Regions from separate parts of the Arthrobacter sp. zg-Y179 genome, predicted to be linked through region 1. Evidence: riboswitches for the same ligand, from Rfam matches in the RefSeq annotation. Region 1 holds a riboswitch; each other region holds the start of a gene.

Region 1 (9,820 bases):
GATAGCGGCCAGCTGCGCCTGGGCAAACGCGATCTGCTCGGCAGTGCTGGCTGCGGTTGCCGCGATTACCCCGCAGTGCAGCACCCGGTCCGGCTCGGTCACCGCCCATTCCAGCGCCCGCGCTCCCCCGAGCGAACCGCCCAGCACGGTATGCCATCTGGCGATGCCCAGCCGGTCCGCCAGCCGCGCCTCCGCCCGGACCGAATCCCTCACGGTGACGAAGGGAAACCGTGATCCCCAGGGCAATCCGTCCGGGTCAGCCGAGGCAGGCCCGGTGGAGCCGTAGCAACCGCCCAGCATGTTGATCGAGACCACGAAGTACCGGTTAGTGTCCACGGTCCGGCCCGGACCCACAAACTCCTCCCACCAGCCCGGTTCGGTGCTGCTCCCGCGGGCTACGTGGGTGCTGCCGGTCAGCGCATGCGGAATCAGCACGGCGTTGCCGGCGTCCGGGTCCAGCTGCCCCCACGTCTCGTAGGCCAGTACGACGTCGGGCAGGTACCCGCCGGTTTCCAGTTCCAGTCCGCCGATGGAGGCGTACTCCAGCACCCCGTCCTTTTCGGCGGGGTGCTGCAGCGGCGTCTGCAGCGACTCGCGCTGCGGAGCCGGGTGCCGGGGCACGGAAGCTACGCTCCCTTGGCGGCCCGGAACCCCGCGTCGAGGTCCGCGAGGATGTCATCGATGTGCTCGATGCCCACCGAGAGCCGGACCAGTCCCGGGCTGACGCCGGCGGCCAGCTGCGCTTCGGCACCCAGCTGGCTGTGGGTGGTCGACGCCGGGTGGATCACCAGGGAACGGACATCTCCGACGTTGGCCACGTGTGAGTGCAGCTCCAGTCCGTCCACAAAACGCTTGCCGGCGTCGATGCCGCCCTCGATCTCGAAGGAGACAATGGCGCCGGTGCCGCGCGGGCCGTATTTGCGGCCGCGTTCAAACCACGGACTGGACTCCAGCCCCGCGTACGCAACCGACACGACGTCGTCGTGCCCTTCCAGCCAGTTCGCTACGGCAACGGCGTTGGCTACGTGCCGCTCCAGCCGCAGGCTCAGCGTTTCCAGCCCCTGGGCAATCAGGAACGCGTTGAACGGCGACACCGCGGACCCGAGGTCCCGCAGCAGCTGCACCCGCGCCTTGAGGATGAAGGCTAGGTTCGCGCCGAGGGCTCCGTTGACGCCCAGGTCCCTTGCGTAGACGAGCCCGTTGTAGCTTTCGTCCGGGGTATTGAACCCGGGGAACTTCTCCGGATCGGCGGCGAAATCGAAGTTGCCCGAATCGACGATGACGCCGGCAATGGCAGTCCCGTGCCCGCCGAGGTACTTCGTGGCCGAGTGGACCACAATGTCGGCTCCCCATTCAATCGGACGGATGAGGTACGGCGTCGACAACGTGTTGTCCACGATCAGCGGTACGCCCGCCTCGTGGGCCACGGCGCTGATGCCTTCCAGGTCCAGGACATCCTGCCGGGGGTTGGAGACCACCTCGCCGAAGAAGGCCTTGGTGTTGGGCCGGACGGCGTCGCGCCAGTGGTCCAGGTTGTCCGGGTCCTGCACGAAGGTGGTCTCGATGCCGAACCGTTTCAGGGTGTGCTTCAGGAGGTTGTAGGTGCCGCCGTAAAGGCTGGGACTGGCGACCACATGGTCGCCGGCCTGCGCCAGGTTCAGCAGCGCGAAGGTTTCGGCCGCCTGCCCGGACGCGAGCAGCAGGGCTCCGACGCCGCCTTCAAGGGAGGCGATCCGGTTTTCCACCGCCTCCTGAGTGGGGTTGCCGATCCGGGTGTAGATCGGTTCCAGTTCGGCCAGGGCAAACCGGTTGGCGGCCGCCTCTGCACTCGGAAAAACGAAGGACGTGGTCTGGTAGATCGGCAGGGCACGTGCGCCGGTGACGGCGTCGGGCTCCTGGCCTACATGGATCTGGCGGGTTTCAAATGACCAATCTGCACTCATGATGCTCCCTCAAACCAGGGGCCGCACAACGCCGCCGGGGTGCATCCGGGTACGCCGGATGGTGCACCTGATTACGGTGGGGCTGTGGGACCCGCGCTTGCCGGACGCCCGTTTGGCGTACGGCCAGGTCTTCACCCGGGGCACCCCACCGCGGTTGGAGGGTTGCCGGCCAGCAAGCCGGGGCTATCTGCTGGCACTCATGACCTGCACCTATGGAAACCGATATGCCGCCGTCGCGCAACCTCTATGACGCAACGTGAAATACCGGAGCTTTTGGGCCCTGATTCGGCGCTGCGGCAGGGAACATTCCGCACTTAGGCTTCCCTTGGTCGAGACGCGTATCACAACGTGCCACAATGGGCCGCATGCGCTTGGACCATGTTTCTTATGCCTGTGAATCCGACGGTCTTTTGGCCACCACCGAGAGGATTGCTGCTGCTCTCGGCGCCGATTACGTGAAGGGTGGCGTCCACCCCCGATTCGGTACCCGCAATATGATCCTGCCCCTGGCCAACAACCAGTACGTCGAGGTGGTGGAGGTCCTGAACCACCCGGCGTCGGACAAGGCCCCGTTCGGCCAGGCCGTGCGCCAGCGCTCCGAATGCGGCGGCGGATGGATGGGCTGGTGTGTTGCCGTTGACGATCTTTCCCCCTTCGAGGAACGCCTCGGCCGGGCCTCCGTGCCGGGCAACCGTAAGTTCCCCGACGGCCAGGAGCTGACCTGGCGGCAGATCGGCATCAACGGATTGATTGCCGATCCGCAGGTGCCCTATCTGCTCCGCTGGGATGACGGCACCGACGAGCTGCACCCCTCCAACGCCATTCCCGGGATGCCGGGATCGGTGAAGCTGAAGTCCCTGACCATTGCCGGCTCCGCTGCACGCGTCACCGACTGGCTGGGCCATCCCGTGGAGAAGCCGCTGGAGAACGTGGATGTCACGTGGATTGCACCGGCGGGTACACCGGGCATCATGTCCGTCACCTTCGACACTGCGAACGGTCCTGTCGAGATCTAGCACTGCGGTTTCTTCTGCCGGTCTGGGATTTTGCTGCCGGTTTGGGGTTTTCCTGCACGTTCGGGGGTTTCCTGCGGTTTGTCCCAGCGGTGCGTCCGTATCCCTGCGGTCTGTCCAGTTCCCCGCGGTACGTCCCTGCACTCTGTCCGTATCCCTGCGGTATGTACGATTCCCTACACCGCGCGGCGCAGGAAATGTCACAAACCGCAGGGCTTTGCAGTGCCCGCCGGCCCCACAAACCGGCGGGCTCGCTACAAACCGCAGGGCCGTGCCAGGCCGAGGCGTCCGAGGTTTGTCCACAATGAGGTTTGTCCACAAAAGGGAGGCATACCCTCGCGGGTCCGCGGTTACCCATCCACCTTTGAGCCCATGGATCCGGAGCTCATTTTCACAGCCGATGCTGAAGCCCACGGTACCGACCGCCGTGCCTTAGCCTCGAGTTGCCGGTCCGGTCAGCTGATCCGCCTCCGTGCCGGGGTCTACGTGCAGGCGGAAGAGTGGCAGCACCTTTCGCCCTGGGAACAGCAACGGGTGCGAATCCGGGCAGCCGTGGAACAGGGGCACGGTCAGCGTATCCTTATCCAGCAATCTGCTGCCGTCATGTGGGGGCTGCCCGTCATTGGAAACTCTGCTGAGGTTCTGCTGTTGGCCGCACCTCCCATTCATGGCCAGCGCCGTGGTGGGCTCCACTGGGTTGAGCGTCAGTTGTTGGAACCGCTCACTGCCTTGGAAGAGGTGCCCCTGACGTCCCGGGCGCAGACCGTTTTGGACATGGCTGCCTATCTCCCTTTCGAGCATGCGGTTCCCGCCATGGACCACGTGCTTCGGGCGGATCCTGTTCGTGGTTTGCCTCCCCTTGGAAAGGACCATCTGCGGGAAACAGCCGGGAACCTGCCCAGTCAGGTAAAGCGGCTGCGTGCTCGACAGGTAATCGACTTCGCCGATGCACGCTCCGAGTCGGCGGGCGAGTCCTATTCCCGGGCCGCCATTCACAGGCAGCGCTTTCTTCCGCCCGAGCTCCAGCAACAATTCAACACCTCTGCTGGCCGCTTCCGGGTCGACTTTTATTGGCGAGAGCAGAGGCTCGTTGGGGAGTTTGACGGCGCCGTGAAATACGGTCGGGGCGATGCAGCCCTTGCCCCTTCGTGGGACACACTGCGTCAGGAGAAACGACGCGAAGATGCCATCCGTGAAACAGGGGTCAGTTTCGTTCGCTGGTCTTGGGAAGATATCGCCAAAGAGGCACAGCACCCGGAGTCCTTGGTGCAACGCTTGGTCCGCGCTGGGCTCCCCCGTTCCCGGCGCCGCTGATTTCCCTCCGATTTGTCCGGATCCCTGCGGTCTGTGGCAATCCCAGCTCCGCGCGGTGCAGGGAATCGGACAACCTTCAGGGATACCGACAACCTGCAGGGATCGATCCAAGCAACTCGGCAGCAAAACCCCTCAGGACCTTCAGCCCCCAGCAGCCCGGCGAAGCCCCGCGTTGAGTCCCCGCACCAGGCCGGCGTCGATCTTCACCACCCGGCGGTCATAGGTCAGCAGTCCGTTGACCTCGTCCTCGACGTCGGTGAGCTGGGTGTACACGGTGGCGGCCAGCCCGCCGGCAACCGCAGGTTCAACCTGCCGCCGGTGCAGCCGCTCGTAGGCCCGGGCCAGTGCACGCCGGGACCGGAACCGCCGGTAGCCGAACGCCTTGTCGTTGAAGGTGTGCCCGGGGACCCTCAGGCTGTACCCGCCGTATTCGGACAGCACCACTGCACGGGACCCGGCCAGCCAGCTCTTCCGCAGCCGGAAGGGCACGAAGTACACGTGCACGCTTTTGAGGTCTCCCCCGCCCTGGTCGTGCCAGCCGCTGGCGTGGTCGATGGTCCGGGTCGGGTCCAGGCTCCGAAGCAGGTCGGCGACGGCATTGGCATCGAACTGGCCCCATCCTTCATTGAACGGCACCCACACCACTATCGACGGGCTGTTGCCCAGCAGTTCCACCGTGCCGTGCAGTTCGGCCAGGAACTGTTCCCTGCCCTGCTCGTCGGCCCGCCCGAACGCGGCGTAGTCGTCGTCGGACCGGTGCGCTGCACCCACCGCGGGAGCAGTGACCACGGCGTGCTTATAGGCCGTGCCGCCGTTGACGAGGTCCTGCCACACGAGGATGCCCAGCCGGTCGGCATGGTAGTACCAGCGCAGCGGTTCGATCTTGATGTGCTTGCGCAGCATGTTGAAGCCCAGGTCCTTCGCCGCACGGATGTCGGAGGCCAGGGCCTCGTCCGACGGCGCGGTGTACAGCCCGTCCGGCCAGTACCCCTGGTCCAGCAGGCCCGCGTGGAAATACGGCCGCCCGTTCAGCAGCAGCCGCAGGTGCCCGGCGTCGTCGGGCCCCGTGCCTACGGTCCGCAGCGCCGTGTAGCTGCGCACGCGGTCGGTTTCCCTGCCGTCCGTAAGCAGCCGCACGGTGACGTCGTAAAGGAACGGGTTCTCCGGGGACCAGAGGTGCGGATCCGGAACCGGGATCCGCACCGGGGTTCCGGGAACGACGACGGCGGCCGCCACATGCTGCCCGCCCGCGGACACGGTGACTTCCGCCTGCAGGTCAGTGCTGTCCGCGGCGGAGCGGAGATCGTCGACCAGGACGGTGGCAGTGACCGAGGTAAGATCCGGCACCAGAACCAGCCGGGAAATGCTCGCCTGCGGCACCGCTTCCAGCCAGACCGTCTGCCAGATCCCGGACTGTGCGGTGTACCAGATGCCTCCCCGGTCCAGGGTCTGCTTGCCGCGGCTGGCGGAACCTGTGTTGCTCAGGTCCCGGACCCGGACTACTACTTCGTGCTGGCCGCCGGGGAAATCGCCGGCCGGACCCGCAGCCAGCGCGTCGGTGATGTCCAGGGAGAACGGCAGGTAGCCGCCGTCGTGCCCGCCCACGGGAATGCCGTTGACCGTGACCCGGCAGCTCGAGTCCACGGCACCGAAGTGCAGCAGTACCCGCTCCCCCGCGAACCCCTCCGGCAGTGTCACCGTCCGCCGGTACCAGAGCAGCTGCTGCGGCTGGAGGTGCCGGTTCACCCCGGACAGCGGCGCCTCGGGTGAGAACGGCACCAGGATGCGTCCGTCCCAGTCCCCGGGCGCCTGCTCCCGATGCGCGCCGGTGATGGCGTACTGCCAGTAGCCGTTGAGATTGAGGTAGCTGTCGCGGGCCAGCTGGGGTCGGGGGTATTCCGGCAGGACGGATTCGGGGTCCAGGGCTGCGCCCCACGGGGTCATCAGTGTCACCGGGCCATCCTATGTGCCTCTTGGTTGGGATGCCCGCCGCTCAGTCGCCGATCCCGATGGCGGAACCGAACAGCGCAAACCCGACAAACCCGGCAATGTCCACCAGCGCGTGCGCGATCACCAGCGGCATCACCCGGCGCGTCTTGTAGTAGGCATAGCCAAAGAGCAGGCCCATCAGGAAGTTCCCGATACCGGGGCCGATCCCTTGGTACAGGTGGTAGCTGGCCCGGATCAGGGCGCTCGTGAGGATGATCGCCGGCGTCCCCCAGCCCAGCTGCCGCAGCCGCAGGAACAGATAGCCGACCACAATGACTTCCTCCAGTACGGCGTGCCGCATGGCCGAGAGGATCAGCACCGGCAGCGTCCACCAGTAGGTGTCCAGGGCTGCCGGGACCAGTGCGGTGGTAATGCCCAGGGCCCGCCCTGCGGCGTAGACGCCAAGCGTGCCGATACCGATGACCGCTGCCAGGGCAACCCCCAGGCCGAAGTCCCGAAGCGGCCGGGCAAAGGTGAAACCGATCCGGCGGAACGCGGACTTCCCCGGTTCGGTCAGCAGGAACAGGACCAGCGCCACCGGCAGCAGGGAGAAGAAGATCCCCAGCAGCTGGTACGCCAGGTCGAAGTACGGCCGATCATCGAGGACGGGATTCAGCGTGGTGGTCTGGTCGCCCAGCGGCGCTTCGGTGGCCTTTTCAATGAGTTCGACGACGGCGTAAACCCCGGACCTGCCGAGCGAAAGCCCCAGCACAATCAGGATTTCGAACACCAGCATCCTGCGGGCCCGCGGATCCAGGGATTCGGCGGGGGCGGAGGGGAAGGCAGCGCGCATGGACACCATTGTGCCGGACGGGGCGGGGTGCCGGAGCCGGACTTACCAGCGCTCGTATGGAACCTGGACCATGCCTTGCATTCCCGATCGAGTCAGCAACATTTACCGGTTTCCGCTCTGAAATTGGTAAATCGTGCAGACTCGATCCCGTCCGGCCCCGCGCCCGCACCCCGCAGCCCCGCAGTCCCTACTCCCGCACCCCGTAGCCCAGCTCAGCGGCGTACCTGCACCCCGGCCCGAAACACCATCCCGGTCAGCGGCATGCCGGGCCGGTACGCCAGATGGGCTGCCGAGGGGGCGTTGAGCAGCTGCAGGTCGGCACGGTGCCCGACGGCGAGCGACCCGACAGCCCGTGCACCGTCCCGGTCGGCCCCGGTGTGTACCCGCAGTGCCAGAGCGCCGCCGTACGTCGCGGCCCGGACGGCTTCGTGCACGGTCAGGCCCATCTGGAGCACGGCAGTGGCGACGCAGAAAGCCATGGAGCTGGTGAAGGAGGTTCCCGGGTTGCAGTTGGAAGCCAAGGCCACCTGCACCCCGGCGTCCCGCAACTGCCGTGCCGGAGCCAGCGGTGCCCGGGTGGACAGGTCACAGGCCGGCAGACACGTCGCGACGGTCCCTGGGACTCCGGCACCGGAGTCCCACCCGGACCAGCTGTCCGCGAGCGCGGCGACGTCGTCGTCGGACAGGTGGTTCACGTGGTCGACGCTGGCCGCCCCGAACTCCACGGCGAGCCGCACCCCCGCCCCCAAACCCAACTGGTTCCCGTGCACCCGCAACCCCAGGCCCGCATCCCGGGCTGCCTGCAGCACCCGGCGCGACTGCTCCTCGCTGAAAGCGCCCTTTTCGCAGAAGACATCCGCCCACTGCACATACGGCCGCACCGCGGCAAGCATGTCGGTGCAGACCAGGTCCGTGTACTCGTCGGCGTCGGCGCCGTCCGGCACCAGGTGCGCACCCAGGAACGTGACGGCGTCCGCCACCGTCGAGGCGATCCGGGCATGCCGGCGTTCCTCCTCCACGCTCAGCCCGTAGCCGGTCTTGGTTTCCAGGTACGTGGTCCCGCCCGCTGCGGCCTCCGCGGCCCGGGCCAGGAGCATCCGGGTCAGGTCATAGTCCGACGCCGCCCGGGTTGCCTCCGTGGTGACGGCGATCCCGCCGGCTTCGTAGGCCTGCCCTGCCATCCGCGCTTCGAACTCCGCGCTGCGGTCCCCGGCAAACACCAGATGGGTGTGCGAGTCCACCCAGCCCGGCAGCCCGGCCCGCCCGCCGGCGTCGATGACCTCATCGGCCGCCGGAGCGTTCCCCGCCGGGCCGATCCAGCTGATCCGTTCCCCCTCGAACACCATGGCGGCGTTCTTCAGGACCGGAGCCTCCGCCGAGTAGTCCTGGGTGGAAAGTTCGCCGATGTTGGTGATCAGTGTCGAGGCGGAGCTCATGGGCGCCGGGTTCCTTCCAAGCGGGTTTCGTGTACTGGTGCGGCCGCAGAGTCGACGGCGGCAATGGCCTCCCGCAGCAGGGCGGCCGGGTTTCCCAGCGAAGTGTGTGAACCGTTCCGGGCGCGCAGCCGGCCGCCGACGACGACGGCGGACACGTCCGCAGCGGTGGCGGAGAATGCCAGCTGGTCGGGCCGCGACCCGGCGGTGCGCAGGCTGTGCGGGTCCACGGCCATGAGGTCGCACGCCTTCCCCGGTTCCAGCCCGGGCGCTGTCCGTCCTTGGGCGCGCGCACCGGCGTCGGACACGGCGAAATGCAGATCGTTCGGAGCGAAGGCCCCGCGCCTACCGGTCCGCAGCCGCTCTCCGTATTCCAGTGCCCGCATTTCCAGCCACGGATCGACGACGGCGTGCTGGTCGCTGCCCAGCGCCAGGGCAACTCCCGCGTCCCGCAGTGCTGCCGCCGGTCCGAGTCCGTCAGCGAGGTCGGCTTCCGTGCTGGGGCAGAACACCGCGGTGGCCCCGGCCTCTCCCAACAGGGCGATGTCGGCGTCAGTCAGGTGCGTCGCGTGGACCACTGAGAGCCGCGGGCCGAGCAGCCCGTACCGATGCAGCAGCCCGGTGGGGGTCAGCCCGGTCGCAGCCAGGCAGTCCGCGTTTTCCTGCGGCTGTTCGGACAGATGGATGTGCAGCGGAATCCCGGCCGGCAACTGCTCCGCGATGCGTGCCAGCGCCGCTTCCGGCACTGCGCGGACCGAGTGCAGGGCGGCTCCGACACTCACCTGCTCGTGATCAAACCGCTCCCCGACCGCCGCCTGCAGCGAAGCGAACCGCTCCAGCCAGGCATCGGCGTCGGCGTCCCCGAACCGCTGCTGCCGGGCGTCCAGCGGTGTCCCCAAACTGCGTGTTCCGGAACCGCCGGGCCCGAAACCGCCGGAAAGATAGCAGGTGTCCAGGAGAGTCAGCCGGATGCCGGCGGCAACCGCGGCTCGGGCCAGGGCCAGTTCCATGGCGTGGTCCGGGTAGGCGGACCCGTCCGGGGCGTGGTGCACATAGTGGAATTCGGCCACGCTGGTGTATCCCGAGACCACCATTTCGGCGAACACCGCCGTCGCCAACTGCTCATAGAGATCCGGCGTGAGGGCGCCGGCGGCCGAGTACATCTGCTCGCGCCAGCTCCAGAAGTCCCCGGCGGTGTGGGTACGTCCACGCAGTATCCGGTGGAAGGCGTGCGAGTGGGCGTTCGCGGCTGCAGGAAAGACGACGCCGGGCAGCAGCAGGTCCCCGGGTTCGGCTTCCGTTCCGGGGACGGCTGCCGTGACCCTGCCGGCGGAG
Region 2 (9,820 bases), on a different contig from region 1:
TAGCGCACCTCCACCACCCGTTCAGGGCGCAGCGGCACGAAGGAGAAGTCCTTTTTCCCGCTCCAGCGGCTGCCTTCGGAGTTGCGCGGGGTGCGGTTGCCCTTCTCCTGCTCCCCTTCGGCCCAGGGATGCCCGTCCTCGACGGCGACCAGCGGCTGGAGTTCCTCGAACAGTTCCCGTCGGCGGTCCATTGAGAAGGAACTTGCCGCACCCACGTTCACCAGCACGCCGTCGTCGTTGTAAAGACCCAGCAGCAGGGAGCCGATCAGGTCGGTGCCGGACTTGTGCACCCGGTAGCCGGCGAGCACGCAGTCGGCCGTGCGTTCGTGCTTGAGCTTGGCCATGGTGCGCTTGTTCGGTGCGTACGGGCCGGCGAGGGGTTTGGCCACCACGCCGTCCAGGCCTGCACCTTCAAAGCGTCCGAACCAGTCCTGCGCCAGATCGGCGTCGTCGGTGGCGGCGGTGACGGACACCGGTGCCTGCGCCGTTTTCAGCGCCTGGACCAGGGCCTCCCGGCGTTCGGAGAACGGCCGGTCCCGGTAGTCGACGTCGCCCAGGGCCAGCAGGTCGAACGCCACGAACCGGGCCGGGGTTTCTTCCGCGAGCAGTTTCACCCGGCTGGCGGCGGGATGGATCCGCTGCTGCAGCAGTTCGAAGTCCAGCCGTTTGCCGTCCGGGGCCACCATAACGATCTCGCCGTCCAGCACGCACCGCGCAGGCAGGTTCTGCCGAAGGGCTTCGACGAGTTCGGGGAAGTACCGCGTCATCGGCTTTTCGTTCCGGGAGCCGATCTCGACGTCGTCGCCGTCCCGGAAAATGATGGACCGGAATCCGTCCCATTTGGGTTCGTACAGGTAGTCCCCGCGGGGCAGGGCGCTGACGGATTTAGCCAGCATCGGGGCAACCGGGGGCATCACTGGAAGGTCCATGTGCCCATTCTTATCCGATTGCTGCCGGTTCCCCCAGCCCTGCGGTGAACGCCGTGAGCAGGTCGCGGCCCTGCTGCCAGTAGCCCACGCCGCTTTCCTCGTTGATGTGGGCCAGCTCGCCGACGTCGATGACGGGCACCTTCCAGGCAGCGGCGATGGCTTGGGCGGCCGGCAGCGCGCAGTACGGATCGCTTTCGCTGGCGATCAGCAGGCCGGGAACGGGCAGCTCCTGCATCCGCGGATTCCGGAACGTTTTGACCACTTCCGGAAAGGACGCGGCAACCGGATCCGGCGGGCTGACCAGAAACACTCCGCGGGCGCCGTCGGGGTTTCGATGCAGCCATTCCACCGCAGCCAGGCAGCCCAAACTGTGGGCCACAAGGACTGTCTGCCCGTTCCGGGCTCCGGCGGCCCGGTCCAGCGCGGCCATCCAGTCCTCCAGTTCGGGTTCATCCCACGACGACGGCGCGATGCGGGTGACGTTCGGCAGGTCCGCCTCCCAGCGGCTCTGCCACTGCTCCGGTGGCGAGCCCTGATAGCCCGGGACAATGGTGATATGCACTGTGCCTGCATCCTTTCGCTGGTGCCCGCATGTGAGCGGGAATACTGCCGACGTTTCCGGCGCTGGAGTTCGTATGAAGAAAATAGGGTTCTTGTCCTTCGGACATTACCGGAATGCCGTGGGATCAATGACTCCCAGTGCGCAGGACGCAATACTGCAGCAGATTGAACTAACGGTCGCCGCCGAGGAAATCGGCGTCGACGGCGCGTACATGCGGGTGCACCACTTCGCCCCGCAGTTCTCCGCCCCCTTCCCCATGCTCTCCGCCATGGCGGCACGGACCAGCCGGATCGAGCTAGGCACGGGAGTGATCGACATGCGCTATATGAATCCGCTGGCAATGGCAGAAGACGCCGCAGTGGCGGACCTGATCAGCGGAGGCAGGCTGCAGCTCGGCATCAGCCGGGGATCCCCCGAGCCTGCCCTGCGAGGTTATGAGTCCTTCGGCTACGTTCCCGGCCCGGATTCCTCCGACGCCGACATGGCCCGGCAGCACACCGAAGTGTTCCGTGCCGCCATCGCCGGCGCCGGAGTGGCACAGGCTGATCCGGCGATGACCGGCAGCACCGGCGCCATGGCCATCGACCCGCTGTCCCCCGGACTGCCGGAGCGGATCTGGTGGGGGTCCGGGACCCGGGCCACCGCCAAGTGGACCGGTGAGCAGGGCATGAACCTGATGAGCTCAACGCTCCTGACCGAGGACACCGGGGTGCCGTTCGACCAGCTCCAGGCCGAGCAGATTGCGGTGTACCGGAAGGCCTGGGCCGACGCCGGACATCAGGGCACCCCGCGGGTGTCCGTCAGCCGCAGCATCATTCCGCTGGTGACCGGGCAGGACCGGCACTACTTCGGGCTGCGCGCGCAGGCAGAGGGCCGGGACCAGGTGGGCCATCTCGACGGCGGCTTGGCTCGGTTCGGCAAGAGCTACATCGGTGAACCCGATGTTATTGCTGCTGAATTGGCCGCGGACGCTGCCGTGCAGGAAGCCGACACCGTCCTGGTGACCGTGCCGAACCAGCTGGGCGTGGAGTACAACGCGCATCTGCTGGAGAGCATCGTCAAGCTCGTGGCGCCGGGGGCCGGCTGGCGGTAAGTCTCGTCGTGGCCAGGGTCCGCCCGGTCCGCCAGATCCACCCGGATCCGCCCCCTGCGGGGCTGGAACGGCGGCAACGAAATTCCCCGCTCGCAGAGCTCGCGGGAAATATTAAAGCCGCCTTCCTCCAGCCCCTCCGGTGGCGGGTGCGTCGCCTCCAGCTCCTCCCAGCAACGGTTGCATCCCCCAGCCCCCGGCCCCCGGCTGTGAGTTGTGCAGACGTTCGTCCCCGAGGTCTTAGCGCGGACGGAAGGCGAGGTGCAGAACGTAGGCGCCGGACGGGAAGGCGAGGCGCCCACCCACACGACGCACGCACACCCAGCGGCACCCCGGAAACGGCCCTCTGTCGAAATGTCAGTGGCCTCCGCTAGAGTAGTTTTCAGCTTCACGAGATGTGGCCTCCGCCCGGTTTACCGGGCACAAAAGCTCCGACTGGCCCCACACCAACCCCACTGTTCGGCGGGTGGTTCGGATGACGAAGCGGCCTGCTTCGTCCGTCGCAGGCAAGGACAACCTGAAAAGGAACCCACTGTGAGCATTTCCAGTGTCAGCAAATCCGGCCTCAGCAACTGCAGCGGCTTCACCCCGGGCCACAACATCCATTGGATCCACCGACGCCGGCTCGAGGGCTGGGAGCAGTGGTCGGACGTCGAAGTCACGGCCGATCCGCAGCTGGACCTCATCTACCTGGTGTCCGAAGGAACCCAGCAGCTGATGTGGTTCCACAATGTTCGGGCCGTGGCCACCGCGCTCGAGACCGCCGTCGACACGCCGCAGTGGTGCCAGCGCTATTCCACCCTGATGGTGCCGGGCGGGTTCGATTCCGGTGCCCGGAGCTCTTTTTTCTACTTGGCCCGGCCGGAGCGGGTAGTCCCGTGCAACGGCTCCCTGGTGCGGGCCCCGGAAACTGAGCGGATCGAGAAGGCCGGCTCCTAGCTGCCGCTCTGCCCCGGAATTCCAGGTTCCGGGGCGAAGCAAGCCCTGCGGACGAAACCGGCCGCATTGGAACAGTGCGGTGCTATTGCGGTCCGGTTTCCCCTGAGGCACCACGAAGCTGGGCAATGCGCAGCCGCAGGAAGACGATCAACAACACCAGAACCCACAGCACCAGAACTGCGGTCCCGATAACCACGAGCAGATACAGCATTCCAAACGCCGACCCGATTGCCATGTGTCCCCCGCATTCTTGCCGGCTTGCCGCTGCTGACCGGATGGTGCTGATGCTACCGGAGTAGTCAGTCGGCACGGCTGGCGGCGGAGAAGGCAGCTACTGCTGCAGCAGCTCCGGCGGCACGCTGTAGATGAGGATGACACCCAGCAGGTTTTTCGCGGCGTGCACACCGTAGGAAAGCATGAAGTTGTTTCCGGCCCAGACGTAAATGCCCACAAGCGTGGCGCCCATCGCCAGGTAAGGCATCAGCACCGGGAGGGACAGGGATTCCTTGCCCACAATGTGGATGGAGGCGAACAACAGGACCGACAGGATGCAGCAGCCCCAGAGATTCCAGTACCGGCTGAGTTTGCCGATCAGCAAGTGCCGGAAGATGTACTCCTCGACAAACGGTGCCAGGACCACCAGCAGCGGTACTACCAGCCAGGGCGACACGGACCCCACGAATCCCTCTACGGCTTCCTGGTTTACGGCCGTTTCAATCTGCCCGCTCAGCAGTGCCCCGATCATGGTGACAATGAGCATGGCGATGACGCCGGCAGGAATCAGGGACAGGGACAGCACCGGTCGGGTAGCCAGGATCTTGGTTTCCCGCACCACGTACGGCCGGGCCGCCAGGAAGGCCAACAGACCGGCAACCCCGTAAAACGCCAGGTTCAGGACGTAGGCGGCTGCAACGGGATCCGGAACCAGCATCACCAGGACAGGCATGACGAGTCCGGGCGCAAAGCTCAGGACCAGCAGGAATACTACGTAGAAGCCAGCTGCCACCGCGTCACGGCGGGTGAAACGGTAGGAAAGCCACGGGATTTGGGCCGCAGGGCGCCCCGACGGACCGGTCCGGTATTCGTTTGCTGTCATTACCTCAGGATATGGGCCGTTCTGCCGGGATACAGCCCCTCGCTAGCTCAACTCCGCGATCACCGGAGACATGGCTCCAAGAGAGAGTCGTTAACCAGGCTTTCCAGTCTGCACCTTTATATCAGCCATCCGAGCTGGCCCCGAGCCCACGAGTTCCCGCTTCAGGCGCATACTCAAGGTCCACCGCGCTTTCTGCACCCCTTACTGCAGCAACTCCAGAGACGTCTATCTTAAGCGCTTGCAACAGAGCAGATTCTGAGCGTTCACGCAGCTTCTCGTAGCTCTTCGATGTCAATACAGTATGTTTTGACAGCCGATTCTGATCGACCAAGAGTGTCAGTTCGCTTATCGCGCGCTCGTCATCACGAATAAAGACAGACCGAAAATGGCTATACAGGGAATCTAGCCCGCGGACATCCCACACTTCGGCTTCCTTCGCCACCACGTCTTCTTCGCCCAGCATTGCACGAGAAGCCCAGTTGGTGACCTTCAATCGGCAACTGGCCACGAGGTCCAATTTGCTACCTAGCGCCTGCGTGATCTTTTCTGTTATGCGCACACAAGCTGCAAAGTTTCCATCCTCTAGGGCCAAGTCCGCCGTGTGTAAAATCCACGCTACCGGCAGCTGGGAGTCTTTGTCTGCCAACTTCATCCATACACTGGTTACTAGCAGGGCACCGGTGGAAATTACCAGCTCACAAGACTCGGCTAAGTAATCTGTCGTGATATCAATATTGCTACCCTTCGCTGGAATATCACCACCTGGCGCACCTGCCCCTGATAAAACAGAAACATACTGTGCGCTGACCCTCCCATTGGTGTGAACGAACAGGTTCCTGCGCGCAAATATTTCTCGAAACTCTACCCAATCGGCTGGTATCTCACGAAGCTTCACACCTATTTTTGCGAACCACTTTTCCCAGTCATCTATAGAGCCGCGCGCCAGATCCTCCACCTGGCGGGAAATGAGATAATCAGTCGCTTCCTCTACCGTCCCAAGAGAACCAAGCTCTGCAAGACTGAGGGTCGCATTCTCCAAATTCGCTAGCTTAGGATTATTTCTGATAGCAGCTGTCGCTAAGTCGATCAACATCGTCTCAAAACCGATAACAATGCTTATCAAAACCGACCTCTGCAACAATTTTCCTCGTCGGGGAACGATTACTTTGCGCGCAGTACTGAAGAGCATTTTCTGGAAGACAGCAAAGGTCTCGGGGTCGTATTCTTGCCCCGAAATCATTACCCCTTCATCATGGCTACCGTCGGCGATATCCATGAAACCGGAAACAGATTTTCTAACGATCAACTTCAACTCGTCTCGCTGCCTAGGCGTCAGATGCGCCGTCAGCGACGGGTCGAACGGGATACCTTCGTGCTCTTGCCGCTCGATTAGTTCAAGAAGACTGATGCACCCTTGCACCTGCGCATAGTGGTCTTGACCTGCCATAGGAATGGACTGGTTCAGCGCCCGCGCATTCTGAACTGGTCTAAGGGTCGCGCTTGGTATCGAATACATGACTCCTTTTTACAGGAGAATATGGTTTTTCCGGGGATTGGAACTATACAAACGGCTGGGACGCACGAACGTTCACCTCCGCCCGCATCGGGCTACCGCTGAATAGCACCGTTTCCTGCCACATGATAGCGGCCCCTCAAGCACTCCCACGCGCGGGCCCGTTCCGCCGGGATACAGCCCCTCGCTAGCTCAACTCCGCGATCACCGGAGGCATGGCCTCGAGCAGTTCCCGTGCCAGGAAGCTGAGCGGGCCCCGTGAGGCGGAGAGCCGGTCCCCGCTCACCGCGTGCAGATACGTGCCCCAGCATGCCGCCTGTTCCGGCGTCGCACCGCGGGCAAGGAATCCGCCCACCGCACCGGCGAGGACATCCCCGGACCCGGAAGTTCCCAGGCCCGAGTTCCCGGCCGGCACTTCCCAGCTCCTTCCGTCAGGAGAGGTGATGACGTTGTGCGCGCTGACCACCGCCGAGTATTTCCGTGCCACCTCCATGGACGCTTTCGGCAGGTCCAGGGAATCTTCGTCGGCATCCTCGTCCTCGAGGAGGCGCAGGATTTCAGCACCGTTCGGGGTCAGGACCAGCCGGCCGGCCAGGGTGTCGTAGAGTTCCGGCAGCCCGGGCAGCACACCGAGGGCAAAGGCGTCCAGTACCACCTGGGTCTTTTCCCCGAGCAGCGGAACCACTGACCGCAGGAGCGCTGCGGCCTGCTCGGCGTCGTCCAGGCCGGGGCCGATGACCACTGCCGACGCCGTCGAAAGATCGGATTCGAGCAGTTTGCCGGCCGCGCCGCCGTCAATCCCGCCGTCTTCCTCGAGCAGTCCCACCACTCCTGATTCGGGGATCGCCACAGCTACGGCGATCGCGGCCGATTCCGCCAACCCCATGGTCAGGCGGCCGGCGCCGACCCGCAGTCCGGCAAGCCCGGCCAGCATCACCGCTCCCGGCGTGCTGCGGGCTCCGCCGATCACCAGCACGGTGCCGCGGTCCTCCTTGCCGGAGGCCTCGGTGGAAAGCCGCCAGCCGCGCAGCAGCGCGGGGGTAACAAGCTCAGCGGGGGTGGATGTCATCTGTTTCTCCTGCATGTTCGGTTACGGGTGCTCCACTGTCCTGCAGGTGGAGCACGCTGTTGAAGGTGTGCAGCTTCCAGGGCCCGGTGCCGGCGGGGCGCACCAGCCGGGTCACTGAGCCGTTCCGCACGCTGTTGGCGGCGGCGGTGTCCAGCAGTTCCTGCTCGCTCATCCGTTCCAGGACGTAGCGGATCAGCAGGATCACGGCGTCGTGGCAAACCACTGCCACCCGCTTGCCGTCTTCCTCGTCGTCGAGGTCCCGGAACACCGAACGCAGCCGCAGCGCGACGTCGGCCCACGACTCGCCGCCCGGCGGACGGTAGGCGAATTTCCCCAGCCAGGACCGGCGTTCGGCTTCCTCGGGATAACGCGCTGCGACGCCGGCGGAGGTCAGCAGGTCCAGGATCCCCAGTTCCCGGTCCCGCAGGCGCTCATCGACCCGCACACCGCCGGTGATGCCGGGCAGCCCCGCCAGTTCCGCTGTCTGCCGGGCCCGCAGGTAGGGCGAACACCAGACGGAGTCGGGCAGTTCTTCGGCGGGAAGCCCGGCAATCCAGCGGCCAAGCGCTGCAGCCTGCTGCTCGCCGTCGGGGCTGAGCGGGACGTCGGGGTCCCGCCAGGGAAGGTCAATACGTTCGGCGCCCTCGCGGCCCGCGCGGGTAGCGGCCACGTTTCCGGCGGATTCGCCGTGGCGGACCAGAATCAGTTCAGTAGCACCCATGCTCCGACTCTACCCGCCGGTCTCCGGAGGCCAAGGGTCAGGAGGCACCGGAGCGAGTGTCCACCCGGCCGCCGTTGCGCACCGTGAAGGTCAGCAGCAGGGCGACGGCGGCGAAGGCAGCGAGCAGCATGAGGCCCACGAAATAGCTGCGGTTCGCCGGATCATAGGTTGCGCCCATGACCAGCGGCGGGAAGTAGCCGCCGAGCCCGCCGGCGGCGGCAATAATCCCGCCGACGGTACCCACGTCCTTCGCCGGAGCGGCACGGCCCACCCAGGCGAACACTCCGCCGGTGCCCAGCCCCAGGAACAAGGCCATCAGGATGAACGCCGTACCGTAGACCTCCTCCTCCTCGGGCCGGAGGGCAACAATGACGGCCAGGACCGCCGTGCCGGCAAAGGACGCGAGCGTGACCAGCTTCGGCCCCACCTTGTCCGCGATGGTGCCGCCGATCGGGCGGGCGATGACAGCGGCCACGGCAAAGCCGGCGGTCCTCGTCCCTGCCGCGGTGGCATCGTAATCGTAGACATTGCCCAGATAGGTGGGCAGGTAGTTCGAGAACGCCACGAACGCACCGAACACCACGCCGTACAGGAAGCACAGCTGCCAGGTGGCGCGCAGGGTGAAGGCGTGGGTGATCTTCGGCAGCACCGGTTCCGTGGGTTTTGACCAAGCAGGTGATTCGCGCAGGATCAGCCAGCTCAGCACCGCCATGGCTGCGACGACGACGGCGATGGTGATGTGGGTGCCCATGTAGCCGACGGCGGCCACCAGCCGCGGGGTGAAGAACGCCGACACGGCCGTCCCCACCATGCCGGCCCCGAACACCCCGGTCGCGAAGCCCTTCCGGCTGCGTTCGTACCAGGCGGAGCAGAAGGGGATGCCGATCGCGAAGACTGTCCCGGCGATGCCGAGGAAGAACGCAATGACCACCAGGAACGGGAAGTTGCCCAGCTGGCCGACGATTCCGGTGAGCAGCACCAGCGGCGCCGTCACCCCCAGGATCACGGTGAACATGACCCGGCCGCCGTAGCGGTCCGTCAGGGCGCCGACAGGAATCCGGGCCACCGAGCCGACCAGGATCGGCATGGCCACCAGGACCGAGGTTTGTCCGGCCCCCAGATCCATGTCTGCGGCGTAGCGGCTGGAGAGCGGCCCGATGATCGTCCAGGCCCAGAACCCCACCGTGGAGGCAATGGTTGCCACGATCAGGTTCCGCAGCTGGCCGGACCGGAGGTCTGCGCCTGCGGCCGGAGGAGGAGATGCTGTAGACATGGGCTGCCTGCCTTCCGCCAGATGAACTCGCTACTCAGGGACCGCCCGGACGGTCCCTATCGGGGGTCCCCACAGGGTCCCAGCCGCCGCGCGGCGTCCTCGCGCCGGAAACCGGACGCCGGCCCCGTGAACGGTAAACGATGTAGGGCCGGAACAGGTAGTGCACGGGTGCGGTAAACGCATGGACCAGGCGGGTGAAAGGCCAGATGGCAAAGAGCACCAGCCCGAAGACCGTATGGATCTTGAAGGACATGGAGGCAGCCGTCATCCCCGTGATGTCGGGCTGCAGGATGAAGATGGAGCGGAACCACGGTGCCACGGTGTCCCGGTAGTTGACGATGTTGGTATCGAAAACGGAGAAGACAGTGGTCGCCAGTCCGGTCAGGATCGCCGCCAGCAGGAAGATGTACATCGCCTTGTCATTGCGGGTGGTGGCCATGAATACCGGCCCGGTGGTCCGGCGTCGGTAGATCAACAGCACTATCCCCACCAGGGTGGCTACGCCCGCCAGGATGCCCACGCTGAGGGCGAAAAAATGGTAGGTGTCCTCGTTGAGCCCGATGGCGTCCATCCAGGTTTTCGGAATCACCAATCCGACGAAATGCCCCACAATCACTGCCAGGATTCC
Region 3 (9,820 bases), on a different contig from region 1:
CTGGGCCGGATTGTCAACGAACAGCACTGGGAACGGCTGGTGGGGCTGCTGGACAGCGGCACGGTCCTGGCCGGCGGGCGCAGCGACCGCGGCAGCCTGTACCTGGAACCGACCATCCTCACCGACGTAGCCCCGGATTCACCGGTGATGCAGGAGGAAATCTTCGGACCCATCCTGCCGATCATCGAGGTTCGGGACCTGGCGGAGGCAATGAAATTTATCAATTCCCGTCCGGTTCCGCTGGCCGCCTATCTCTACAGCAACTCCGCGGCGGACCGGAAGACGTTCGAAGAGGGCGTCCGGGCCGGCAGCATCAACCACAACGCCAGCACCGTCCAGCTGGCCGTGCCCGGCCTGCCCTTCGGCGGTGCAGGTGCCAGCGGCACCGGCGCGTACCACGGCAAATACAGCTTCGACACGTTCAGCCAGCTGCGGCCGGTCTTCACCAAGGGCACGCTGGTGGACACCCTCCGGTTCGCGTACCCGCCCTACACGGGGCTGAAGAAGCGGCTCCTGCGTCGTCTGCTGTAAGCGCTGCGGGATAGACAGCAGGATTGACAGAAGGGGTGCACCTGCCGGTGCACCCCTTCTGTCTACGGCGGCGGAAGCTAGGAAATCACACCGTCCACGATGGCCTTGGCTTCGGCCTGGACCTGGTGCAGGTGTTCCTCGCCCTTGAAGGACTCGGCGTAGATCTTGTAGACGTCTTCCGTGCCCGAGGGGCGGGCGGCGAACCACGCGTTTTCCGTAGTCACCTTCAGGCCGCCGATGGGCGCTCCGTTGCCCGGTGCTTCGGTCAGGCGCGCGGTGATTTCCTCGCCGGCCAGCGTGGTGGCGGTAACGTCCGACGGCGAGAGCTTGGCCAGCGCTGCCTTCTGCTCGCGGGTGGCGGGTGCGTCCACGCGTGCATATTCGGGATCGCCGAACTGATTGGTCAGTTCGCGGTACCGCTGGGACGGGGTCTTGCCGGTGACGGCCGTCATTTCCGAGGCCAGCAGCGCCAGCAGGATGCCGTCCTTGTCAGTGCTCCACGGGCGGCCGTCGAGCCGGAGGAAGGACGCGCCGGCGGATTCCTCGCCGCCGAACGCGGTTTCGCCCGACAGCAGACCCGGCACGAACCACTTGAAGCCCACCGGTACCTCCATAAGGACCCGCCCCAGGTCCGCCGTGACGCGGTCGATCATGGAGGAGGAGACAAGCGTTTTGCCCACCATGGCGTCGGCGCTCCAGCCGGAGCGGTTGCGGTACAGGTAGTCAATGGCGGTGGCCAGGTAGTGGTTCGGGTTCATCAGTCCCGCATCCGGGGTGACAACGCCGTGCCGGTCGGCGTCGGCGTCGTTACCGGTGGCAATGTCGTAATCCCCGGCCCGGGAAATCAGCGATGCCATGGCGTACGGCGAGGAGCAGTCCATGCGGATCTTCTCGTCCCAGTCCAGCGTCATGAAGGCCCACTGGGGGTCCACGTTGGGATTGACCACGGTCAGGTTCAGTGAGTGCCGTTCCGCGATGGCGCCCCAGTAGTCAACGGCGGCGCCGCCGAGGGGATCGGCGCCGATGTGGAGCCCGGCGCTGCGGATGGCATCCAGGTTAAGCACCGCGGGCAGGTCTTCCACGTAGTGCGCCAGGAAGTCATAGGTGCCCACCGAATCCGCCAGGCGTGCTTCGCCCAGCGGAATGCGCCGGACCCCGTCCAGGCCGTTCTCCAGCAACTGGTTGGCGCGGTCCGCAATCCAGTTGGTGATGTCCGATCCGGCGGGTCCGCCCGTGGGCGGGTTGTACTTGAAGCCGCCGTCTGCCGGGGGATTGTGCGAAGGGGTGACCACAATGCCGTCAGCCTGTTCCGTGCGCGTGGAATTGTGCACCAGGATGGCATGGCTCACGGCCGGGGTGGGGGTGAACCCGTTGCGTGCATCGATCTGCACGTTGACGCCGTTGGCGGCCAGCACTTCCAACGCGGTGTTCTGCGCCGGTTCGGACAGCGCGTGCGTGTCCTTGCCCATGAACAGCGGCCCGGTGATGCCCGCGGACGTGCGGTACTCGACGATCGCCTGGGTAATGGCGGCGATGTGCTGCTCATTGAAGGCACCGTTGAGGGAGGAGCCGCGGTGCCCGGAGGTACCGAACACGACGCGCTGGGCGACATTGGAAGGATCCGGTACGACGTCGTAATAGGCGTCCAAAAGCGCGGTGAGGTCTACAAGGTCGGAAGGTTCGGCACGTTGGCCGGCACGATTAGACATACCCCTAAGCATGCCAAAGAAACGGCGCCGGCGGCAGACACACGCCCGCACCCGGGAGCGCATGCAGGTGCCGTGCAGCAAACGGCCCGCACGGCACCCGGACAATCACCTACCAGAGCCGGCCGCTGGCCAGCCGGGCGCCTTCTCCGAGGGTCTGCAGCTTCGCCGCCGCGATCTGCGGATGCACCCGGCCGCCCAGCCCGCAGTCGGTGGACGCAATAACGTTCTCCCGCCCCACCAGCCGGGCGAAGCGCTCGATCCGGTCCGCCACCAGTTCCGGATGTTCCACCACGTTGGTGGCGTGGGAGACGACGCCGGGAATGAGGACCTTCCCGTCCGGCAGCTTGGTATCTTCCCAGACCCGCCACTCGTGCTCATGCCGCACGTTGCCTGCCTCGAAGCTGTAGCCCCCGGCGTTGATCTGCAGCAGGGTGTCCACCAGGTGGCGGAACTCGATGTCCGTGGTGTGCGGCCCGTGCCAGGAACCCCAGCACAGGTGGAAACGGATCTGTTCCTCGGGCAGCCCGCGCAGGGCATAGTTCAGGGCCTCGACGCGGATCTGCGTGAACTTGAGGTAGTCGGCCACCGAAGGTTCGGGGTTGATCTGGTCCCAGTTCTCCGCAATGGACGGATCATCGATCTGGACGATCAGCCCGGCGTCCACGATGGCAAGATATTCCTCCCGCATGGCATCCGCGCAGGCGTAGATGAACTCCTCCTCCGTGGCGTAGTACTCGTTGGCAATCCGCGAACAGGAACCGGGGGAGAGCGAGGCGAGGAAACCCTCGGACAAACCTGCCGCGGCCAAACCGGACTTGAGGTTGGCAATGTCGCTGGCCACGGCGTCGTACCCGGTGTATTCCACTGGACCCGTGACCTTGGGGAAGACCTTCTGCGCCCCGGTGGTGATGCCCGAGGTCGGGTCGGTGTAGGCATCGGCGAAGCGCTGCCGGTCCCGGCGGTCCCCGAAACTGGTGAGGACAACGTTGCCGGGCTCCGAGCGGCGCGGCTCCATGCTCCAGATTCCGGTCTCCGCGACGCTCAGGCCGCCGAGCCGGGAGAAGGAATAGGACCACCACGCGCCGTAGTCGACGTCGGCGGACATCGCGTGCCCGTATTCGCCGTCGTTGGGGATGTCGATGCCCGCCTGGCGCTGGCGGCGCACCAAATCCGCGACGGCGGCCTGCAGCAGGTCCGCGTAGCCCTCGGTATCCGAAGGGTCGGCTTCCCGCGACGCGTTCGCGGCAATCAGTTCAGGGGTGCGGGGGAGGGACCCTGCATGAGTGGTCAAAATACGGTCGGTGCTTTTGCGCATGGCGGTGATCCTTTGGGAATCCGTGCTCTTGCCCGCACCGGATGCCCGAAGGGCGGTGCAGGCCGCTTCGTCATCCGAACCACCCGCGAAGCATGGGGTTGGTGCACGGCCAAGTCGGAGCTTGGCGGCCGTGTCTCCTGAAGCTGGGACCATCCTAGCCATGCCGGCGGGGCGCTTCCAAGCAAATGACGCAACATAAAAAGGACGGCGGTACCGGAGAAATCCGGTACCGCCGTCCTTGAAAAGCTCCGGGTGCTTAGCGCACGCCGCCCATGAGCTTCTTGATGGACGGTGTAGCCGCGGCCAGGGCAACGCCCAGGATGATCGCGGTAACGCCGCTGAAGGTGAAGTAGCTGACTTCGGTTGCCGGGTCGTAGAACTGGGCCAGCCAGCCCGCCAGGGTGGTGCCCAGGGAGACGGACAGGAAGAACAGTGCCACCATCTGGGTCCGGAAGACTTCCGGGGCCAGCTTGGTTGCCACGGACAGGCCGATCGGGGACAGGAACAGTTCAGCAAACGTGAACAGCAGCAGGATGCCGGCCATGGCCAGCAGCGGGGTGCTGTTCGGCGCGCCGCCCGAGAACGGAATGAAGGCCAGGAAGGCGAGGCCCATGACGGCCAGGCCCATGGCGAACTTCAGCGGGGAGGACGGCTGGCGGTCGCCCATCTTGGTCCAGACGCCGGCGAAGACGGCTGCGAAGATGATGATGAAGACCGGGTTGATGGACTGCACCCAGCTCGGCGGCATTTCCCAGCCGAAGATGGTGCGGTTCAGCGAGCTGTCCGCATACATTGCCACCACCGTGAACTGCTGCTGGAACAGTGCCCAGAAAGCAGCACTGGCAATAAAGAGCGGCATGAAGGAGTACACCCGGCGGCGTTCCACCCGGTTCACCTTCTTGCTGCTGAGGATGATCACGAAGTACGCGACGGAGGCCACGATGGCGAGGATCGCCATAACCACCGCAAGGTTCTTGGCGGTCAGCAGTTCGAAGACAACGGCCAGCACGATGACAACCAAGGCGGCAGCCGCGATGAGGCTGACCTTCATGTACTGCTGCTTCGGCAGCGGGTTGGCTACCTCGTGCGCGGATTCGGGCAGGTTCTTCCGGGTCACCCCGTACTGCACCAGGCCGATGGCCATGCCGATGGCGGCCAGGCCGAAGCCGTAGTGGAACCCGTATTCGGTCCAGGCGAGGCCGGTCAGGATCGGGCCGATCAGGGCACCGATGTTGATACCCATGTAGAAGATGGAGAAGCCGGCGTCGCGCCGCTGGTCCTTTTCGTCGTACAGGGTGCCGACGAGCGATGTCGCGTTGGCCTTCACACCGCCGGAGCCCAGGGCGATCAGGATCAGGCCGGCGGCCAGTCCGACGGCGCCCGGCAGCACGGCCAGGGAAATGTGGCCCAGCATGACCAGTGCGGCAGCGTAGAACAGCACTCGTTCGGCGCCGAAGACGCGGTCCGCCAGCCATGCACCGAGGATGGTGGAGAGGTACACGCCACCGCCGTAGGCGCCGACCAGCGAGACGGCAATGGCTTCGTCGATGCCGAGGCCGCCGTCGGTGGTGCTGTAGTACATGTAGTACAGCAGGATGCCCTGCATGCCGTAGAAGGAAAATCGCTCCCACAGCTCAACGCTGAAGAGGTTGGCCAACATCCGGGGATGGCCGAAGAAGGTTTTACGCGCTTCTTTTACGCCTGAGGTACTGGGGGTATGGCTCACGAGTTTAATATTCCCACCCTCGGCAGGTGGTCAAGCAGGCAAATCCGAAAGAATCCGCCGGAGACAAGGAAGGTTTCGATCCCTGAGTGCCCAAGATCACAGGCAAAACGGATGCTTTTGCCCGCATTACATGCTTGCGGGCCTGCATGACGGAACGATTTGCGCGACCGGCCCGGAATTCCCTAAGCAGGCAGGGGGTTGGCATGGGTATGCCAAGCCTCAGTGTTCCCGTCTCAATCCTTGACCGCGCTAACTCCCGCGAAGGATTTCCCGAGTCGGATGCGCTTAGCGCCGTGCTTGAACGTGCCGAATCGGCAGACCGGCTGGGGTACCGGCGCTTTTGGGTTGCCGAGCACCACGCCGTGGCCGGTATTGCCGGCTCGGCACCCGCCGTCCTGATGGCCGCACTGGCGGCACGCACCCGCAGCATACGGATCGGCTCCGGCGGTGTGATGCTCCCGAACCACCAGCCGCTGGTCGTAGCCGAGCAGGCAGCCACGCTGCAGGCCCTGTATCCCGGCCGGATTGATCTTGGCCTGGGCCGTTCCGTCGGTTTCACTCCGGCGGTGCGGACGGCACTGCGGGCGGGACCGGCCGAGGCAGGGGAATTCGAAGCGCAGCTGGCGGAACTGCTCGCCTATCTCGACGGCACCGCGCCGATCACCGCCCGCCCGCAGGACAACGGACGGACGCCGGTGTTTGTGCTTGCCACCGGAGCAGGAGTGGAAATAGCGGCCCGGGCAGGTCTGGGCGTCGTCCTCGGCGGCCCGGCGTTGTTCCGGGAGAACAGCGCCGGGCATACAGGTGCACTCGAACGCTACCGCTCAGCCTTCCGCCCCTCGGACCGTTTTCCCCGGCCCTACGTGCTTGCGGCCGTCAACGTCGCCGCGGCCGGCAGGGAAGAAGGGGCAAGGGAACTGCTGCTGCCCGAGGCGCATGCCCTGGCCGATTCCCGGACCAAGGGGGTGTTTCCCGCCCTGTCAGCAGCGGAAAGCGCCGCCCAACTGTCCGGACGGCGGCAGGACCTGGTCCGCACCACCCTGGAGACCTCTGTCTACGGCACGGTGGAACAAGTGCACGGCAGGCTCGAGGGCCTGCTGGCTTCCTCCGGTGCGGACGAGCTGCTCGTTACCGGCGGCGCCTTCGATGCCGAGGGGCAGCGGGAATCCGACCGGCTGCTGGCCGGCCTCTTCTAGGTCAGTACCCCAGCTGGGCTGCCACGGCCAGGAGATCCGCTTCGGCGCCGGGCCGCCCGATCAGCTGGACACCCATCGGCAGGCCGGCGGCGGTATCCAGCACCGGAAGGGTAATCGCGGGAAGCCCGCAGACATTAACCATGGACGTGAACGGCGAGTACCGGCACTGCCGTGCATAATCCTCGTCCGCCCGGTCAACAGCGCCGGCATCGCCGCTGGTGTACCAGCCGAGGGGCCGCGGCGTCATAGCCAGGGTAGGCGTCAGGATCATGTCGTAGCCGCTGTACTGCCGGATGGTCTCGGCTTCAAAGGAGCGGAGGACGTCGACGGCGGAGACCAGGTCCGCCGCACTGCGCCGAAGGGCGCGCTGACGCATAACGGCGGCAAGGTCGGTCAGCCGTTCTTCCCCGCCCGGTGCCAGGGCAGCGGTGGCCAGCCCGGCCGTCCACACCACCTGGAAGGCATCCGGATACCGTTCGTCATAAACCACGTCCGTGTCCAGCAGGTCGTGGCCGGCGCCGGTCAGGGCCGCGATACCGGCGTCGAGCGCCTGCACTGCCTCGGGCTCAAGCCGGATCTCCAACCTGGATTCGAAGGGCGAACGGGTGCTGACCCCGATCCGGAACCTGCCCTCGGCACGCAGTGCGGCCGCAAGGAACGTTCCGGTGACGGGAGCCGCGCTGGTGGCACGGTAATTGGGTTCGTCGACCATTGCGTCCAGCAGCAGTGCTGCATCTGCTGCGTTCCGGGCCAACGGGCCGGCCACCACGAACTGGCCCAGGTCCTGCTGTCCCGAGCCGGCCGGGATCCTCCCGCGGTTGGGCTTCAGGCCGACCAGGCCGGTGGCCGCCGCAGGGATGCGCACGGAACCGCCGCCGTCGGTACCCGGAGCAAAGGGGACCAGCCCGGCGGCGACAGCTGCTGCGCTGCCGCCGGAGGACCCCCCGGGGCTGAGCTGCGGATCGCGCGGGTTCCGCGCCGGCGGACCGACCCGGTTTTCGCTGTAACTGCTGAGCCCGAATTCGGGGACCTGCGTCTTGCCGAGGCTGATCGCCCCGGCCCGGCGCAGGACGGCCGGCAGGGGTGCATCCTCCCTGGCCGTCCACGGGTTCAGTGCCGCACTGCCCATGGTGGTGCGCACGCCCGCCACGTCCGTGAGGTCCTTGTGCGCCAGCGGCATTCCATGCAGCAGTCCAAGTTGTCCGCCCCGGGCACGGTGTGCATCGGCAGCCCGCGCCTCGGCAACGGCGAGTTCCGGCGTCGGCGTGAGGAAGGCACCCAACGCCGGGTTGAGCTCCTCGATGCGCCGCAGATAGTGGTCGGTGGCTTCCTCCGCGCCGAGCCCGCCGGAGGCCAGGGCATCCCGGAGTTCGACGGCGGTCATCTCGTGGAGAGCGGGCATCGCGTGCCTTTCGGTGCGGGCGGTGTCCGGGCGTTTATTCTCTCGGACCGCGTCCCACTATAGGCTGGACAAAACGGCACCGTACTGCGGGCCCGGGCGTGCCCGGAACCGTGGTGCGGAGCTTTCAACCCGTACGACAGTGAGGGCAGCAATGAGTGAGATGCAGAGCGTAACCGTAGACACCATTCCCGAGGGCGCGAAGATCCTCGACGTACGGGAAGACTACGAATGGGAGGCCGGCCACGTTGACGGCGCCCTCCACATCCCGCTTGACCGGCTGCCCGATGCCCTTGATGATCTGGACCCGGACCAGGACCTTGCAGTCATCTGCCGCACCGGCGGGCGCAGCGCCCGGGCCACCCAGTGGCTGGAAGTCAACGGTTACTCGGCCGTCAACGTTAACGGCGGGATGGGTGCCTGGCTCGAGGCGGGGAAGCCCATGGTTTCCGACAACGGGCAGGAACCGACCGTTAAATGACGCATGCCGCCGACACCCAGGCCGCTCCGCACCACCGCGGCCCGCTGGGGGAAACCGTGGTTTACACGTACCTCGGTCCGGAGGGCACCTTCACGGAGGCTGCACTGCTGACCATCCCGGGCGCACAGGACGCCGTCCGCATTCCGGCGCCCAGCGTGAACTCCGCACTGGAAATGGTCCGCTCCGGGCAGGCCACGGCTGCCGTGGTGCCGATTGAAAACTCGGTGGAGGGCGGCGTCAGCGCCACCCTCGATGCGCTTTCCGCCGGTGCCTCACTGCGGATCCTGAGGGAAATCCTGGTCCCCATCACGTTTGTCCTGGCGGCGCGTCCGGGGGTGGCCCTGGCGGATATCCGCACGGTTTCCACCCACACCCATGCCTGGGCACAGTGCCGGGAATGGGCCGCGGCAAATATTCCCGAGGCGGAATATTTGCCTGCCTCCTCAACTGCAGCGGCAGCAGTGGAGCTCAGCGGGTCCGACCCGTCCTTTGACGCGGCGATCTGCGCGCCGCTGGTGGCGCAGCGGCTCGGGCTGGAGGTTCTGCGGGAGGACATCGGCGATGTGCGCGATGCCGTGACCAGGTTCGTGATGATCAGCCTGCCCGGACTGCTTCCGGAGCCGACCGGTTCCGACAAGACCACCCTGGTGGTTCCCCTGCCGGAGGACCACCCCGGTGCCCTGATGGAAATCCTGGACCAGTTTTCCACCCGCGGGGTGAACCTGAGCCGGATCGAGTCCCGTCCCACGGGTATGTTCCTCGGTGATTACTTCTTCAGCATCGACGCTGACGGCCACATTGCGGATGCCCGGATGGCGGATGCATTGAAGGGCCTGCACCGGATCAGTCCGGAGCTGCGTTTCCTGGGCTCCTATCCGCGCGCGGACCACCGCGAGTCGGAGATACCCCGGCACACCAGTGACGAGGCGTTTCGGGCCGCAGACATTTGGTTCGAGTCCCTGCTGAACGGATACTAGGGCTGGAACCTGCGGCCGAACCGGTCCGCGGCGGGTGAAAGGGACGCATCATGGGCCGTCTGCGGCGAAGCAACTGCGAACATCCCGGCTACTCCCGCCGCCGCTGGGGCAAGGGGTTCAGTTACCGGGATGTCCGCGGCAACGTCATCACCGACCGGACGGTAGTGGCCCGGATCCGTTCGCTGGCCATTCCGCCGGCCTGGACGGATGTCTGGATCAGTCCGTACCCCAACGGCCACATCCAGGCGACGGGAACCGACGCCGCCGGGCGTAAGCAGTACATGTACCACCCGCAGTGGCGTGAGATGAAGGACCGGGAGAAATTCGACCGCGCCCTCGCATTCGCCCAGTCCCTTCCGGCGGCCCGCCGCCTGATCACCAAGCATCTGCGCGCCGAGGGCTGCGGTTCGGAACGTGCCCTGGCGGCAGCCCTGCGGATTGTCGACGCCGGCGCGCTGCGCGTGGGCGGCACCCGTTATGCGGAGG

What was found. Region 1 has a riboswitch for S-adenosylmethionine ahead of LOC56_RS15870 (bifunctional o-acetylhomoserine/o-acetylserine sulfhydrylase). Riboswitches for the same ligand answer to the same signal wherever they lie in the genome.
Region 2: it holds a riboswitch for S-adenosylmethionine, as region 1 does, so the genes downstream of both, LOC56_RS02795 (hypothetical protein) here and LOC56_RS15870 (bifunctional o-acetylhomoserine/o-acetylserine sulfhydrylase) in region 1, are expected to answer to the same signal.
Region 3: it holds a riboswitch for S-adenosylmethionine, as region 1 does, so the genes downstream of both, LOC56_RS06000 (cobalamin-independent methionine synthase II family protein) here and LOC56_RS15870 (bifunctional o-acetylhomoserine/o-acetylserine sulfhydrylase) in region 1, are expected to answer to the same signal.

The regions. Positions count from the first base shown of each region.
Region 1 covers NZ_JAJJOB010000014.1:154,301-164,120, forward strand. Annotated here, with positions in the region: gene metX (homoserine O-acetyltransferase MetX) at 1-588, opposite strand, end outside; gene LOC56_RS15870 (bifunctional o-acetylhomoserine/o-acetylserine sulfhydrylase) at 627-1,943, opposite strand; SAM riboswitch class IV at 2,032-2,148, opposite strand; gene LOC56_RS15875 (VOC family protein) at 2,309-2,959, shown strand; gene LOC56_RS15880 (endonuclease domain-containing protein) at 3,329-4,270, shown strand; gene LOC56_RS15885 (glycoside hydrolase family 2 protein) at 4,412-6,214, opposite strand; gene LOC56_RS15890 (CPBP family intramembrane glutamic endopeptidase) at 6,264-7,052, opposite strand; gene hutI (imidazolonepropionase) at 7,265-8,488, opposite strand; gene LOC56_RS15900 (formimidoylglutamate deiminase) at 8,485-9,820, opposite strand, start outside.
Region 2 covers NZ_JAJJOB010000004.1:139,061-148,880, forward strand. Annotated here, with positions in the region: gene LOC56_RS02780 (ATP-dependent DNA ligase) at 1-929, opposite strand, end outside; gene LOC56_RS02785 (RBBP9/YdeN family alpha/beta hydrolase) at 940-1,491, opposite strand; gene LOC56_RS02790 (LLM class flavin-dependent oxidoreductase) at 1,565-2,584, shown strand; SAM riboswitch class IV at 2,968-3,100, shown strand; gene LOC56_RS02795 (hypothetical protein) at 3,116-3,520, shown strand; gene LOC56_RS02800 (hypothetical protein) at 3,603-3,755, opposite strand; gene LOC56_RS02805 (CPBP family intramembrane glutamic endopeptidase) at 3,852-4,616, opposite strand; gene LOC56_RS02810 (hypothetical protein) at 4,738-6,132, opposite strand; gene LOC56_RS02815 (NAD(P)H-hydrate dehydratase) at 6,317-7,198, opposite strand; gene LOC56_RS02820 (histidine phosphatase family protein) at 7,179-7,919, opposite strand; gene LOC56_RS02825 (MFS transporter) at 7,957-9,192, opposite strand; gene narI (respiratory nitrate reductase subunit gamma) at 9,227-9,820, opposite strand, start outside.
Region 3 covers NZ_JAJJOB010000005.1:593,077-602,896, forward strand. Annotated here, with positions in the region: gene LOC56_RS05990 (aldehyde dehydrogenase family protein) at 1-531, shown strand, start outside; gene pgm (phosphoglucomutase (alpha-D-glucose-1,6-bisphosphate-dependent)) at 609-2,240, opposite strand; gene LOC56_RS06000 (cobalamin-independent methionine synthase II family protein) at 2,350-3,555, opposite strand; SAM riboswitch class IV at 3,575-3,698, opposite strand; gene LOC56_RS06005 (peptide MFS transporter) at 3,812-5,281, opposite strand; gene LOC56_RS06010 (MsnO8 family LLM class oxidoreductase) at 5,485-6,477, shown strand; gene LOC56_RS06015 (amidase) at 6,479-7,879, opposite strand; gene LOC56_RS06020 (rhodanese-like domain-containing protein) at 8,031-8,357, shown strand; gene pheA (prephenate dehydratase) at 8,354-9,334, shown strand; gene LOC56_RS06030 (DNA topoisomerase IB) at 9,385-9,820, shown strand, end outside.